DNA from 4 places in the Nocardia sp. CDC519 genome. Region 2 is predicted to be linked to each of the others. Evidence: riboswitches for the same ligand, from Rfam matches in the RefSeq annotation. Region 2 holds a riboswitch; each other region holds the start of a gene.
The links. A riboswitch is a leader RNA that binds a small molecule or an ion and turns the genes downstream of it on or off. The one in region 2 is predicted to bind S-adenosylmethionine.

Region 1: it holds a riboswitch for S-adenosylmethionine, as region 2 does, so the genes downstream of both, AC5W7N_RS06640 (rhodanese-like domain-containing protein) here and AC5W7N_RS23240 (ABC transporter substrate-binding protein) in region 2, are expected to answer to the same signal.
Region 3: it holds a riboswitch for S-adenosylmethionine, as region 2 does, so the genes downstream of both, AC5W7N_RS29625 (PLP-dependent transferase) here and AC5W7N_RS23240 (ABC transporter substrate-binding protein) in region 2, are expected to answer to the same signal.
Region 4: it holds a riboswitch for S-adenosylmethionine, as region 2 does, so the genes downstream of both, AC5W7N_RS02905 (aminotransferase class V-fold PLP-dependent enzyme) here and AC5W7N_RS23240 (ABC transporter substrate-binding protein) in region 2, are expected to answer to the same signal.

What each region holds. Positions count from the first base shown of each region.
Region 1 covers NZ_CM183377.1:1,481,623-1,485,091, forward strand. The annotation lists gene AC5W7N_RS06630 (FAD-dependent oxidoreductase) at 1-685, opposite strand, end outside; gene AC5W7N_RS06635 (Rv0361 family membrane protein) at 851-1,321, shown strand; SAM riboswitch class IV at 1,387-1,501, shown strand; gene AC5W7N_RS06640 (rhodanese-like domain-containing protein) at 1,521-1,937, shown strand; gene AC5W7N_RS06645 (O-succinylhomoserine sulfhydrylase) at 1,934-3,148, shown strand; gene AC5W7N_RS06650 (DJ-1/PfpI family protein) at 3,263-3,469, shown strand, end outside.
Region 2 covers NZ_CM183377.1:5,153,249-5,156,717, reverse strand. The annotation lists gene AC5W7N_RS23245 (ABC transporter permease) at 1-362, opposite strand, end outside; gene AC5W7N_RS23240 (ABC transporter substrate-binding protein) at 359-1,987, opposite strand; SAM riboswitch class I at 2,065-2,158, opposite strand; gene AC5W7N_RS23235 (glycosyltransferase family 2 protein) at 2,347-3,469, opposite strand, start outside.
Region 3 covers NZ_CM183377.1:6,437,834-6,441,302, forward strand. The annotation lists gene AC5W7N_RS29615 (NAD(P)-dependent oxidoreductase) at 1-112, shown strand, start outside; gene AC5W7N_RS29620 (NADP-dependent isocitrate dehydrogenase) at 256-1,473, opposite strand; SAM riboswitch class IV at 1,765-1,875, shown strand; gene AC5W7N_RS29625 (PLP-dependent transferase) at 1,963-2,574, shown strand; gene AC5W7N_RS29630 (YbhB/YbcL family Raf kinase inhibitor-like protein) at 2,559-3,086, opposite strand; gene AC5W7N_RS29635 (M20/M25/M40 family metallo-hydrolase) at 3,109-3,469, opposite strand, start outside.
Region 4 covers NZ_CM183377.1:666,624-670,092, forward strand. The annotation lists gene AC5W7N_RS02895 (YbaK/EbsC family protein) at 1-57, shown strand, start outside; gene AC5W7N_RS02900 (flavin reductase family protein) at 184-654, shown strand; gene AC5W7N_RS02905 (aminotransferase class V-fold PLP-dependent enzyme) at 843-2,162, opposite strand; SAM riboswitch class IV at 2,208-2,321, opposite strand; gene AC5W7N_RS02910 (Pls/PosA family non-ribosomal peptide synthetase) at 2,525-3,469, shown strand, end outside.

The DNA.
Region 1 (3,469 bases), 2.9 Mb from region 2:
CGGGATCGACGATGACCTCGATGGTCGGCGAATGATCCAGTTCGCGCAGCTCCAGCGGGGTGAACTTGGCCTGCGCCGGGCCGCGACGCCCGAAGACGTGCACCTCGACGGCCTTGTTCTCCTTGAGGCCCTTGTAGACGTTCGGCGGGATCTCCGTGGGCAGCAGTTCGTCGCCGGTCTTGGCCAGCACGCGCGCGATGTCCAGCGCGACGTTGCCGACACCGAGGACGGCGACCTTCTCCGCATCCAGCGGCCAGGTGCGCGGCACATCCGGGTGGCCGTCGTACCAGGAGACGAAGTCGGCGGCGCCGTAGGAGCCGTCCAGGTCGATACCGGGGATCGGCAGGGCGCGGTCGGCGTTGGCGCCGGTGGAGAAGATCACCGCGTCGTAGTAGACCCGCAGGTCGTCGAGGGTGATGTCGGAGCCGTAATCGATATTGCCGAGCAGGCGAACCTGCGGCTTGTCGAGCACCTTGTGCAGGGCGGTGATGATGCCCTTGATGCGCGGGTGGTCGGGGGCGACGCCGTAGCGGATCAGGCCGAACGGCGCCGGCATGCGCTCATAGAGGTCGATGGACACATCCGCATCCGACTTCATCAACGCGTCGGCGGCGTAGATACCGGCCGGTCCGGCACCCACGATCGCGATGCGGAGCGGGCGTGCAGCTGCGGTCTGTTCGGTCATCGTTTACGCGCACCTTATTGGTCGAGACAGTTAATGGGCGTCGGTGTTTAGCTTAGGCTAACTTGACGCACGGCTGGATTTCACCTGCACGGCACCGGCCGCGATCCCGCCGATTCTATCGGGGGCCTCGCGAGTGGCCTCGGGGGACCAAGGGATCATCAGCTCATGAGCGATCAGCAGCCAGATCCGGGCGCGGCCCGGCGCGAACCGGGCGACGAGCCCGAATCCGGCGATTCGACCCGGTCGATGGCGCCGTTCATCATCGCCGCGGTGATCGCGGCGCTCGTGCTCGCCGTCATCGTCATCGCCGAGCTGGTCTCGCCGGTTGAGAAAAATGTCACAGAGGCCGACCGGGTAGCCGCCGCGGTGCGTGACTTCGGTGAGGTGAGTTCGCGCTACGGCCTGCTTCCGCCGGAGGAGGCGGTGTGCCCGGACTTCGATCCGAAGCGCTCGCCGATGGCGGGCAGGCTGGACGAAGGCGAGACCGGAAAAGCCGTAGAAATCACGAAACTCGAGGATCTGAAGGTCGAGGGCGACCGCGCGACCGCCACCGTCACCAGCAAGGTCGATGGCGCCGAGGCAGCCGGGAACTGGACCCTGAAACGGGTCGACAACACCTGGCTGGTCTGCCACTGAACCCCAGCGCAAGGCCCTGATCGGGGGTTTGACAGGGCAACCCCCGGCCAGGCAATCTCATTTCAGGTCATGAGTGCCAGCGTCAAGCCCCGGCTTGCTGGCCGGCAACCCTCCTCCGCGGTGGGGTGCTCCGGGTGACGACCTGGCGCGCATCGAAGCCAGATGCGGCAAGTGCGGATTCTCGAGGAAGGTGCCACACATGACTTATGCCGGCGACATCACTCCGAAACAGGCGTGGGAGATATTGCGCGACGATCCCCGGGCGGTTCTGGTGGACGTGCGGACCGAGGCCGAATGGAAATTCGTCGGCATCCCCGACACCAGCGCCATCGACCGGCAGACCGTGCTGATCGAATGGGTCGACGGCACCGGCGCGCGTAATCCCGAGTTCGCCCAGCAGCTGCGCACCATCCTCGACGGGCGTGACCCGGATGCCCCGGTGGTGTTCCTGTGTCGCTCCGGCCAGCGTTCGGCGCATGCCGCCAGCCTGGCGACCAGCGCGGGCATCGAGCCGTCGTACAACGTCAGCGAGGGGTTCGAGGGCCCGCTCGACGAGTTCGGTCACCGCGGTAGCGCCGGCTGGCGTGCCGACGGCCTGCCCTGGCGGCAGTCGTGATCACCGGCGGTGCGTTCGACCGGCCGCTGCCGGAGGGCGTCGGTCCGGCCACCCTCGGCGTGCGCGGCGGCCTGCGGCGCTCTGGGTTCGAGGAGACCTCCGAAGCGCTCTACCTGACCTCGGGCTTCGTCTACGAGAGTGCGGAGGCGGCCGAGGCGGCGTTCACCGGTGACGTCGAGCATTTCGTCTACTCCCGCTACGGCAATCCGACGGTCGCCACCTTCGAGGAGCGGATGCGGCTGATCGACGGCGCCGAAGCGTGCTTCGCCACCGCCAGCGGCATGGCAGCGGTCTTCACCGCGCTGGGCGCGCTGCTCGGTGCGGGTGACCGGCTGGTGGCCGCGCGCAGTCTGTTCGGTTCGTGTTTCGTGGTGTGCAACGAGATTCTGCCGCGCTGGGGCGTGGAGACGGTGTTCGTCGACGGCGAGGATCTCGACCAGTGGGAGCAGGCGCTGTCGGTGCCGACCACCGCGGTGTTCTTCGAGACCCCTGCCAACCCGATGCAGACCCTGGTCGACGTGCGCCGGGTGAGCGAGCTGGCCCATGCGGCGGGCGCGAAAGTGGTGCTGGACAACGTCTTCGCTACGCCCCTGCTGCAACGCGGCTTCGAGCTCGGTGCCGATGTGGTGGTGTATTCGGGCACCAAGCACATCGACGGGCAGGGCCGGGTGCTCGGCGGTGCGATCCTCGGTTCCGCGGATTACATCGGCGGGCCGGTCAAGAATCTGATGCGCCACACCGGCCCCGCGCTCAGCCCGTTCAACGCCTGGACGCTGCTCAAGGGCCTGGAGACGATGCCGCTGCGGGTGAAGCATTCGACCGAATCCGCCCTGCGGATCGCGCGGTTCCTGGAGGGCAACGACGCTGTCAGCTGGGTGAAATACCCGTTCCTGGAATCGCATCCGCAATACGACCTGGCCGCGAGTCAGATGAGCGGCGGCGGCACCGTTGTCACCTTCGAGTTGAAGGCGCCCGAGCACGAGGCGAAGAAGCGCGCCTTCGAGGTGCTGAACCGGCTGCGCATCGTCGACCTGTCCAACAACCTGGGTGATGCGAAGACCCTGATCACCCATCCGGCCACCACAACCCATCGCGCGATGGGGCCGGAGGGACGCGCCACCATCGGGCTCAGCGACGGTGTCGTGCGCATCTCGGTGGGGCTAGAGGATGTGGAGGATCTGCTCGGCGATCTGGAGCACGCGCTGAGCTGAGTTCGCTCGCCGCGGCGTCCGTACGCTGCGGAAAGGGCCGGTGCCCGGTGGTGCCGGCCCTTTTTCACATCCGAGGTATTGACAGCATCCTGTCAAACATGACAGCATACTGTCATGACCACGAAGACAGTGCACGTAGCCGTTTACGATCTGCTCGCCGACTGGGAAGTGGGTGCGGCGATCGCGCAGATCAACCACAACGTGGGTTTGCAGCGCGAACCCGGTAGCTTTCAGGTCCGCACTGTCGCGCCGATGGGCGAGACCGTGACCACCATGGGCGGGATGCGCATCGTGCCGGATCTGGCGCTGGCCGAACTCGAC
Region 2 (3,469 bases):
AGCGCGGTGCCGCCGGCCGCGGCGAACAGCAGGGCAAGCCCGGTGAGGGCGAGAGTCGAGGGCAGAGCGTCGACGATCGCCTCGGTGACCGGCTGCCCGGTGGCGATGGAGCGGCCCAGATCGCCGCGCACCGCATGCGACAGCGAACTCAAGTACTGCTCCCACAGCGGTTGATCCAGGCCGTACCTGGCGCGCATCTCGGCGAGGGCGGCCGCGTCCACCGGGGTGCCGCCGCCACCACCGTCGGCCGCGATGGCCACCGGATCCGACGGCAGCAGGTACAGCACGACGAAGGAGATGGTGAACGCCGCCCACAGCACCCAGACCGCGGCCACGCACCGCAGCAGCACATACCGGGTCATGGCCGGCGTCCGCTCAGCCAGGTGTCGAAGAACTGCAACCGTGCCGAGGCGTCGAACTTCAGGTCCTGCACGGCCGGGCCCGCACCGATGGCCTGCGACAACTCGACGGTCGGGATCCACAGTCCCTGATCGAGGATCTGCTGCTGTGCCTGCCCGATCAGCGCCGCCCGTGCCTGTGGGTCCACCGCACCGAGTTGTGCGCTGAGCACGTCGTCGAGAGCCTGGATCGGCGGGCGGACATTGAAATTGCGGCCGTCCAGGCCGAATCCGGTGCGCAGGATGTCGCCGTCGGCGCGGGTGCTGTTGTAGTACAGCGCGTCGAAATCCTTGCTGTTCTGCCGTGCGGTGTACTCGGCAATGGACACCAGGTCCAGCGTGAGGTCCACGCCCACCGACCGCAGCTGCTGCTGGATCAGTTCGAGGATCGCCTGATTACCGGCGAACACCTGACTGAACGTCACCGCGAATCCCAGGCGCTGGCCATCCTTGGCCCGGATGCCGTCCGCGCCGGGCAGCCAGCCCGCCCGATCGAGGGTGGCCCGCGCGGCGTCGGGATCGAAACCCACTGTCCGGGAAAGATCCTGGTAGCCAGGCGTTCTGGAAGCGAGCACACTGGTCGCCGGACGGAACTGCGGCCCGAGCACGGTGTCGACGAGCTCGCGCCGGTCGATCGCGGTGAGCAGCGCACGGCGCACGTCGGGATCACGCAACGGTCCACGGGTCACATTCGGCTGGAATCCGAACGGGATACCCGGATTGGGGGTGCTGAGCACCCGGCCGCCGCCGGCCTCGATCTGCGGCGCGTCCTGGGGGAGCGCGTCGCTGGCCGCATCGAGCTGATCCGAGGACAGCGAACCGGTCCGCACCCCGGATTCGGGCACCACGGTGAACTCGATGCGGTCGAGGTAGGCCTCACCCCGATGGCCGAACACCGCCGAGCCCCAGCGGTAGCCGGGGCGTTTCACCAGCGTGGCGGAGACGTCCTGGCGGTAGTCGGCGTAGGTGAACGGACCCGAGCCGACCGTCGCCGTACCCGCGCAGCGGTCCTCGGCGGGCAAGGCGGTGGTGGCGTCGGCGAGGATGCCGAGCTGCGGCGTCGAGGACGCTTGCAGGAATTGCGTATTCGGCGCGCTGAACTCCACCCGCGCCGTCAACGGATCGACCACCGTGGTGCCGACATAGCCGGTGAGGTAGCTGCTGCCCAGCGGTGCCTTGACGGCGCCGAGGGTGCGCACGATCGAATCGAAGCTCTTGCGCACCGAGTCGGCGGTCAGCGGTGAGCCGTCGCTGAAACTCACCCCGTCGGCGAGGTGGAAGGTGAACGTCTTCGCGTCCGGGGCGATCTCCCAGCTGGTGGCCAGCCACGGCCGCAACTCGCCGGTCTCGGGATCTTGGTCGGTCAGCGAATCGACCACCTGCCGCGTCACATAGATCGTCTGGTTGGTGCCGGCCTGCGCGGGATCGGCGCAGGTCGGTGCCTGTGACAGGCCATAGCGCAACACCCCGCCCGGCTGCGGAGGGCCCGCGTCGGGCCCCGGCGTCGTGGTCCCGGAGCCGCAGGCGGCCAGGGTGGCGGCGGCGGTGAGCACCGCGCCGGCAAAAGCCGCCTTGACGGGTACGGCCATGTCGTCGTCCTTTCTGACACGACCGACGAGCCCGGCGCGGCGCCGCGACGTGCGGCCTGCGGACTCGACCATGTGTGCCTCCATCGGTCCCGGCAGAAGCACCCGCACCCGTTGACCGGGGGGTTGCTGCGACGTCGGCGAGCCAGGTCTCTCGGTCGCTCTGGATGGTGTCGCCGGACCGGAACCGGGTGGGCCTCCGGTCGGGCCGAATCATCATGCGTCGCAGGGAAACCGCAGCACAATGGTAGTAATCAGGGTGAGTTGAGCCCTTGTCCGGCGAGCCGGTGCGCGGTCGGGTAGGGGTGCGAAACGGTGCCGCGGGCGCCTGCTCGGAGAGTGTGAGATCACGGGTCTCGGCCTCACTGCGTGAGCGAGCGGCCCTTCCACACGAGTGTCCGGCGCCGCCGGGCGCGGCGTGAACGTGCCCAGAGATAGAGGTAGGCCGCGACCGATACCGGATGGGCGCACGCGGCGAGGATGTCGTCGCGACCGGGTGCCGCACCGCTGTCCAGGAGGCAGGTCACGAGTCGTCCCGCGACCGCGGCCACATAGCCCATCAGGCCGATCCGCCGGACCCGCCCGTGCCCGGCGATCAGGGCCAGCGGCGGCACCCAGTAGGCGAGCGCGGCAACGGCGCCCACCGCGAAACCACCTGCCGCCGAACCGCCGTAGGCCGACCAGAGCCACCGCGTATACCCGGCCTCCAGTTCGGCCGCATCACGGTACATGCGAGTGCATGCCATCGATCCGGCCGCCACCACTTCGGTGCGCAGGCCCTGACGCCGCATCACCCTGGCGATATCGAGATCCTCGGTGACGCTGCCCGCCACCGCAGCATGCCCGCCGATGGCTCGGTAGGCCGCCGCGTCGAAGGCCAGGAACTGCCCGCACGCCACCGCCATCGACGGGCGCGCACCCCGGTTCGCGAGCGCGATCGGCAGCGTCGTGGCCCACGACCAGCACAGCAGCGGCTGTACCAGTTGTTCGGCGGCCGAGTGCGCGAGTTGCCGCGGCCAGGGCGAGACCAGTGCGCAACGCCGCGCCCGCAATTCGGTCACCGCCGCGGCGATCGCCGCGGGTGCCAGCCGCACGTCGGCATCGACGAAGATCAACGCGGTGGCGCCGGTCGCGGCGGCCGCCTCGGCCAGCCCGGCGCACGCGGCGGCCTTACCGGTCCACCCCGGCTCGGGTTCGTCGTCGCAGCGCAGCACGGTGATGCGCGGGTCGTCGCCGGCCGCGTGCCGCGCCGCCGTCTCGGTGCCATCGGTCGAGCCGTCATCGAGGATCAGCACCCGCAACCCGGGCACACCCGTCTGCGCGCGCAGATCCGCGACCAGCCGCGGCAGCCGCTCGGCCTCGTCGCGCGCGGGGACACAGACGGCCACGGGCTCGGGCACCGGCGGGCCCGGGCGCAACCGGCGCATCGTCAGCAGATTCCCCACCGCGACAGCGCATCCCGCCACCGCGATCCCGGCGCCCACC
Region 3 (3,469 bases), 1.3 Mb from region 2:
CGACCCGCTGCAACGGCTGTTCGACACCCAGACCGAGGCGGGTCGCGGCGCGGACAGCTTCACCGCCGCCGTCACCGGGTTGCTCGCCGGGCGTCCGGCCGCCGTGCACTGACCCCGGAAAACACTTCGGGCACCCCGCATGATGTGCGGGGTGCCCGTTTTCAGCCGGACCATGTCGCCGGCCGCAGCGCCTCGGTAGGGGCGCCGCACGGCCGGCAGCGGTCCTGTCGAGCGGTTCGGTCTGCCGAAACCGGCTCAGCGGAGGGCGCGCGCCAGGTTGGCGTCCAGCGCGGCCAAGAACTCCTCGGTGGTCAGGTAGCCCTGGTCACCGCCGACGAGCAGCGCGAGGTCCTTGGTCATCTGACCACCCTCGACGGTCTTGATGACGACGTCCTCGAGGGTCTGCGCGAAGCCGATCACCTCGGGGGTATTGTCCAGCTTGCCGCGGTGCTCGAGACCACGAGTCCAGGCGAAGATCGACGCGATCGGGTTGGTCGAGGTCGGCTTGCCCTGCTGGTGCTGGCGGTAGTGCCGGGTGACGGTGCCGTGCGCGGCCTCGGCCTCGCAGGTCTGGCCGTCCGGGGTCAGCAGCACCGAGGTCATCAGGCCCAGTGAGCCGAAGCCCTGCGCCACCGTGTCGGACTGCACGTCGCCGTCGTAGTTCTTGCAGGCCCAGACGTAGCCGCCCTCCCACTTCATGGAGGAGGCGACCATGTCGTCGATCAGGCGGTGCTCGTAGGTCAGGCCCGCGGCGTCGAACTGGCTCTTGAACTCGGCGTCGAAGATCTCCTGGAAGGTGTCCTTGAACATGCCGTCGTAGGCCTTCAGGATGGTGTTCTTCGTCGACATGTAGACCGGGTAGTTCTGCTGCAGGCCGTAGTTGAACGACGCCCGCGCGAAGTCCTCGATCGACTTCTTGAAGTTGTACATACCCATGACGACGCCGCCGTCCTCGGGCATCTTCACGACCTCGTGCACGATCGGCTCACTGCCGTCGTCGGGGGTGAAGGTCAGGGTGACGGTGCCGCCCTGGAAGACCTTGAAGTCGGTGGCGCGGTACTGGTCGCCGAAGGCGTGACGGCCGATGATGATCGGCTTGGTCCAACCGGGCACCAGGCGCGGAACGTTGGAGATGATGATCGGCGCGCGGAAGATCGTGCCGCCGAGAATGTTGCGGATGGTGCCGTTGGGCGAGCGCCACATCTTCTTGAGACCGAACTCTTCGACCCGGGCCTCGTCGGGGGTGATGGTGGCACACTTCACGCCGACGCCGTGCTTCTTGATGGCGTTCGCCGCGTCGACCGTGACCTGGTCGTCGGTCTTGTCGCGGTACTCGATGCCGAGGTCGTAGTACTCGAGGTTCACATCGAGATAGGGGTGGATCAGCTTGTCCTTGATGAACTGCCAGATGATCCGGGTCATCTCGTCGCCGTCGAGTTCTACGACGGTGCCTTCAACCTTGATCTTGGACATGGATCTTCGTGTCCTCCTAGGATGGTGCCCTCATTGCACGGCCAGGCGAACACGCTTGTGAGCGGACCCCAGCTGTTCAACAGACAACGTATACGCCTCGTGTTGTCCGCGAGACGTCTGGTGCAAACAAGACAAGCGTACTGCTGGTGGCTATCTCACCGCGCGGGTAGGGCAGGGTGTGAGGCGGATTACGCTCCGCCGTCGATTCCGCCGCAGGTCACTCGCCTCCGATCCCGGACATGGGAAGCCGGGGTTCGGTCCGCGACATGGCGCCGGTTACGATGTCGGTCAGGTCATGAGAGCCAGTGCAAAGCCCCGGCTAGCTGGACGGCAACCCTCCTGCAGCGGTGGGGTGCTCCGGGTGAGGACCGGGCTTCCGAGAGTCGGAAGCAAGCGCGCGCGTAGGAGGTCACCGAGATGTGTTGTTGTTGTTTGTCGCTCGCGCACAGATAACCCCGTAATCCCGGCGAACAACCTTTGGAGCCTTCCTTGACCGACGCCACAGCGCCCGATCCGACCGCGACCTGGTCTTTCGAGACCAAGCAGATCCACGCCGGACAAGCGCCCGACGACAGCACCGGCGCCCGCGCGTTGCCGATTTATCAGACGACGTCGTATGCCTTTCGTGATACCGATCATGCGGCGGCGTTGTTCGGGTTGGCCGAGCCGGGCAATATCTATACCCGGATCATGAATCCCACCCAGGATGTGGTGGAGCAGCGGATCGCCGCGCTCGAGGGTGGGGTTGCGGCGTTGTTGGTGGCGTCGGGGCAGGCCGCGGAGACCTATGCGATCTTGAACCTCGCGGGCGCGGGTGATCACATCGTGTCCAGCCCGCACCTGTACGGCGGCACCTACAACCTGTTCCGCTACAGCCTGCCCAAGCTCGGGATCGAGGTCTCCTTCGTCGACGATCCCGACGATCTCGAGCAGTGGCGGGCCGCGGTGCGCCCGAACACCAAGGCGTTCTTCGGTGAGACCATCGCCAACCCCAGCAGCGTGGTCTTCGACATTCCCGGTATCGCCGAGGTCGCGCACGCGGCCGGGGTGCCGTTGATCGTCGATAACACCGTCGCCTGTCCTGCTCAGTTCTGCTCGTAGGTGGCGACCAGGGTGGCGCGGGCGAGGGTATGGGAGAACAGGTTGAAACCGAGGAAGGCCGGGCTGGCGTCGGCGGGGATGTCGAGGGAGTCGACGTCGACGGCGTGCACGACGATGAAGTAGCGGTGCGGTCCGTGCCCGGAAGGTGGGGCGGCGCCGACGAAGCCGGCGAAGCCGCCGTCGTTGCGCAATTGCACCGCACCCGTTGGCAGTTCACCGCCCTGGCTGCCCGCACCGGCCGGCAGCGACGTCACCGTGGCGGGGATGTTCGCCACGGCCCAATGCCAGAAACCGGAGGCCGTCGGTGCGTCGGGGTCGAAGACGGTGACGCCGAAGCTCTTGGTTCCGTCGGGGAAACCCGACCACGACAGCTGCGGCGACACATCCTTGCCTCCGGCCCCGAACACGCCGCTGACCTGGTCGTTGCCGAACCTCTGGCCGTCGGCCACATCGTCGGAGGTCACGGTGAAGGACGGGACCTGCGGGAGAGCGTCATAGGGGTTGTAGCTCATTGGCTCCTCATCTCGGATCGGTTCAGCTGTGCAACAGGAAGTGTTCCAGCACCTGGGTGCCGAATTCGAGGGCGTCGACCGGGACCCGTTCGTCGACGCCGTGGAACAGGGCCGCGAAGTCCAGTTCCGGCGGCAGCCGCAGCGGCGCGAAGCCGAAGCAGCGGATCCCCAAGCGGGCGAACGCTTTCGCGTCGGTGCCGCCCGACAGCATGTAGGGCACGGTGCGGCCCTGCGGGTCGTGGGCGAGGATCGCCTCGTTCATGGCGTCGACGAGGTGGCCGTCGAAGGTGGTTTCGTAGGAGTCGAGTTTGGTGATCCACTCCCGTTCCACATCCGGGCCGATGAGTTCGTCGACCTCGCGTTCGAAGGCGGCCTGCCGGCCG
Region 4 (3,469 bases), 2.1 Mb from region 2:
ACGACCTTTCGGGAACTGGTACGCATCACCGCGGGCCTGCCGATCGACGTGGACTGAAACCCGTGTAGCGGCAGGCAGTAGTTTCGTCATGTGACCGACGCGCATGAACCGACCGCCGCGGAAGCCCGGCTGCGGGTGCCCGACGACCTGAGCGGCATCACCGCCGAGCAGTACCGCGCCTCGATGCGGCACTATCCGTCCGGGGTGACGGTGGTGACATTGTCGTCGCCGAACGGCCCGGTCGGGTTCACGGCGACCTCGTTCGCGTCGCTGTCGCTGGAACCGCCGCTGGTGTCGTTCAATATCGCGCACACCTCGTCGAGCCTGGCGGCGATGAGCGAGGCGGATTCGGTGGTGATCCATTTCCTCGGCGAACATCAGCGCCATATCGCGCAGCGGTTCGCGCGCAGCGCCGAGGAACGCTTCACCGACCGGTCGCTGTGGACCACGCTGGACACCGGCGAACCGGTCCTGCACGGTACGCCGATCTGGCTGCGCACAACCGTCGAGCAGCGCATTCCCATCGGCGATCACACCTTCATCGTCGGCCGGGTGACCCGCGTGCACGACGCCACCGAGGAGAAGCCGGCGGCCGCGCCGCTGCTGTATCACAACGGGCGCTACCACCGCCCCACCCCGCTGGACGAGGACTGATTCGGCGCGGTCACCTGCCCGGCCTGCTCTGACCGGCTGCTGGACCACGCACCGGCACCCAGCCGCTCCGCGCAGAGGGTGCCACGGAGTGACGGCAAGCGGCTGCGCCCCGGGGCCGATGCGATGGCGGCAGTGCTCGCACCGGGTCGTCCAGAATCCCGCAACACCTCGGTGGCCGGTGCCGGCGGTCAGCCGATGAGGCAGGGCGCCGCACCCGCATCCTCGGCGCCGGTGAACGACCTGGTTTCCGGGCTCGGATTCCACAGCCCGCTGGTGCAGGTGTAATCCCATGCGGGGCCGTCCTGCACGAGCGCGGCGACCGCCGAGACCAGCCGGTCCACGTCGGCGGAATCGGTGCCGAGGCCGATGCTCGCGCGCAGCGCGCCATCGAGCCCCAGCCTGGCCAGCAGCGGATGCGCGCAGAACCGGCCGTCGCGCACACCGATGCCGTGTTCGGCCGACAGATACGCAGCCACCTGGCCGGGTGCGAAACCGTCGAGTGTGAAGGCGACGATGCCGACGGTGTCGGGGCTGTCGGACCACAGGCGCAGCAGCCGCACACCCGGGATCGCGCACAAGCCCGCGCGCAGCCGCTCGGCGAGCCGCCGTTCGTGCGCGATCACCCGCTCGGCGTCGATCTCGGACAGTGCGTCGCAGGCAGCGGCCAGGGCCGCGACACCGAGCACATTCGGCGAACCGGCCTCGTGCCGTTGCGGCGCGGGTGCCCACTCGGTGCCGTCGACGCGCACCTCACGCACCGCACCACCGCCGGCCAGGTACGGCGGCGCCGCATCGAGCCAATCCCGCTTACCCACCAGCACCCCCGCGCCGAACGGCGCGTACAGCTTGTGACCGGAGAAAGCGAGATAATCGATGCCGCACTCGCGCAGGCTGATTCGCCGATGCGGTGCCAGCTGCGCGGCGTCGACCAGGATGCGGGCGCCGCACTGGTGGGCGATCTCGGCCAGCCGGGCCAGCGGCAGCACTTCCCCGGTCACATTGGAGGCACCGGTAACCGCCAGCAGCGCAGCCGGTTTCGCGCACAACTCGGCGACGAGCCGGCGAATCGTCTCCTCGACGGTATCGGCCGCGGCCACCACGCGCCGCCCACGCCGTTGCCAGGGCAGGAAATTGGCGTGGTGTTCGACATCGAGCACCACCGTGTCGCCGGGCACGCAGGCGGCGAGCAGGTTCAGCGAGTCGGTGGTGTTGCGGGTGAAGACCACCACCTGGTCGTCTGCCGCATCCAGGAACCGGGCCACCGAACCGCGGGCGGCCTCATAGCATTCGGTGGAGATCCGCGAGGCGTAGCCGGCGCCGCGGTGCACGCTGGCGTAGAGCGGCAGCAGCCGCTGCACCCGGTCGGCGACCTGAGCCAGCGCGGGCGCGCTCGCGGCATAGTCGAAATTGGCGTAAGTGCAGGTCCCGCCCTGTACGAGGGGTACCTGGAGGTCGTCTCCGGAGACCCTGGCGAGGGCGGCACAGGTCTGATCGAACACAGCGGTCATCACGTCATCCCATCGGCTTAGGGACCCGCGAAAGAGGATTCGTCGAGTCCGCGCTTGCCGCGCCCGGTCGGGCGTCGGCCCGGTCGTCACCCGGAGCACCCCACCGCGGAGGAGGGTTGCCGGCCAGCAAGCCGGGGCTTGACGCTGGCACTCATGACCTGTGGCGAGATTGGCAGACCGGCCGCGCCGCTGTCAACCCGTCCCGCGCTGCGGGTACCGTTGACTACTGGTCACCGGGGTGTTTTCCGTTTGCCCATTGGTAACCCTCGTATGAAACAACCGTCTTCGAGAATTAGTTGGTGAGGCCGTACCGCCGAACATGGTTACTGCCGGACAGTGCTGAGGAAGGTGGGCCGGACGTGATGCTCCAGCCGCAGATCGACACCGATGGTTCGGTCCAGGAGCTCGATCCGCTGCTACGTTCGACCCTCGCCCCACCTGCGCGAACGCTGGTCGACATCCTCGCCGAGACGGCACGTGCCCATCCGGACGCCCCCGCCATCGACGACGGCGATACCGCCCTCACCTACACCGAGCTCCTCGCCGAGATCGCCGCGACGGTCGAGCGCCTCGGCGCGGCGGGGGTGCGGCGCGGCGACCGCGTCGGGGTGCGGATGCCGTCCGGTACCCGTGAGCTCTACGTCACGATTCTCGCGGTACTGCACGCGGGCGCGGCCTACGTACCCGTGGACGCCGACGATCCCGACGAACGCGCCCGCCTGGTCTTCGGCGAGGCGCGGGTCACCGCGATCGTCACCGCCGCCGGGATCGAAGCGACCGAGCACGCCAGCACGGCAAACGATGGGCAACCCGACGGGCCGCAGCAGCCCTCCCCCGCCGACGACGCCTGGATCATCTTCACCTCCGGCTCCACCGGCACGCCGAAAGGTGTTGCGGTAACCCATCGCAACGCTGCCGCCCTGGTCGACGCCGAGGCCCGGTTGTTCCTCCGCGATGCCCCGATCGGCCCCGGCGACCGGGTGCTGGCCGGACTGTCGGTGGCCTTCGACGCCTCCTGTGAGGAGATGTGGCTGGCCTGGCGGCACGGCGGCTGTCTGGTCCCCGCACCTCGCGCGCTGGTGCGCACCGGCGCCGATCTCGGTCCGTGGCTGGTGCGGCACGAGATCAGCGTCGTCTCCACCGTGCCGACGCTGGCGGCGACCTGGCCCGCCGAAGCGCTGGAACCGGTGCGGCTGCTCATCTTCGGCGGCGAGGCCGTGCCGCCGGAGCTGGCCGAACGTCTGGCGGGCGACCCGGAATCCGAACGCGAGGTGTGGAACACCTACGGCCCCACCGAAACCACCGTC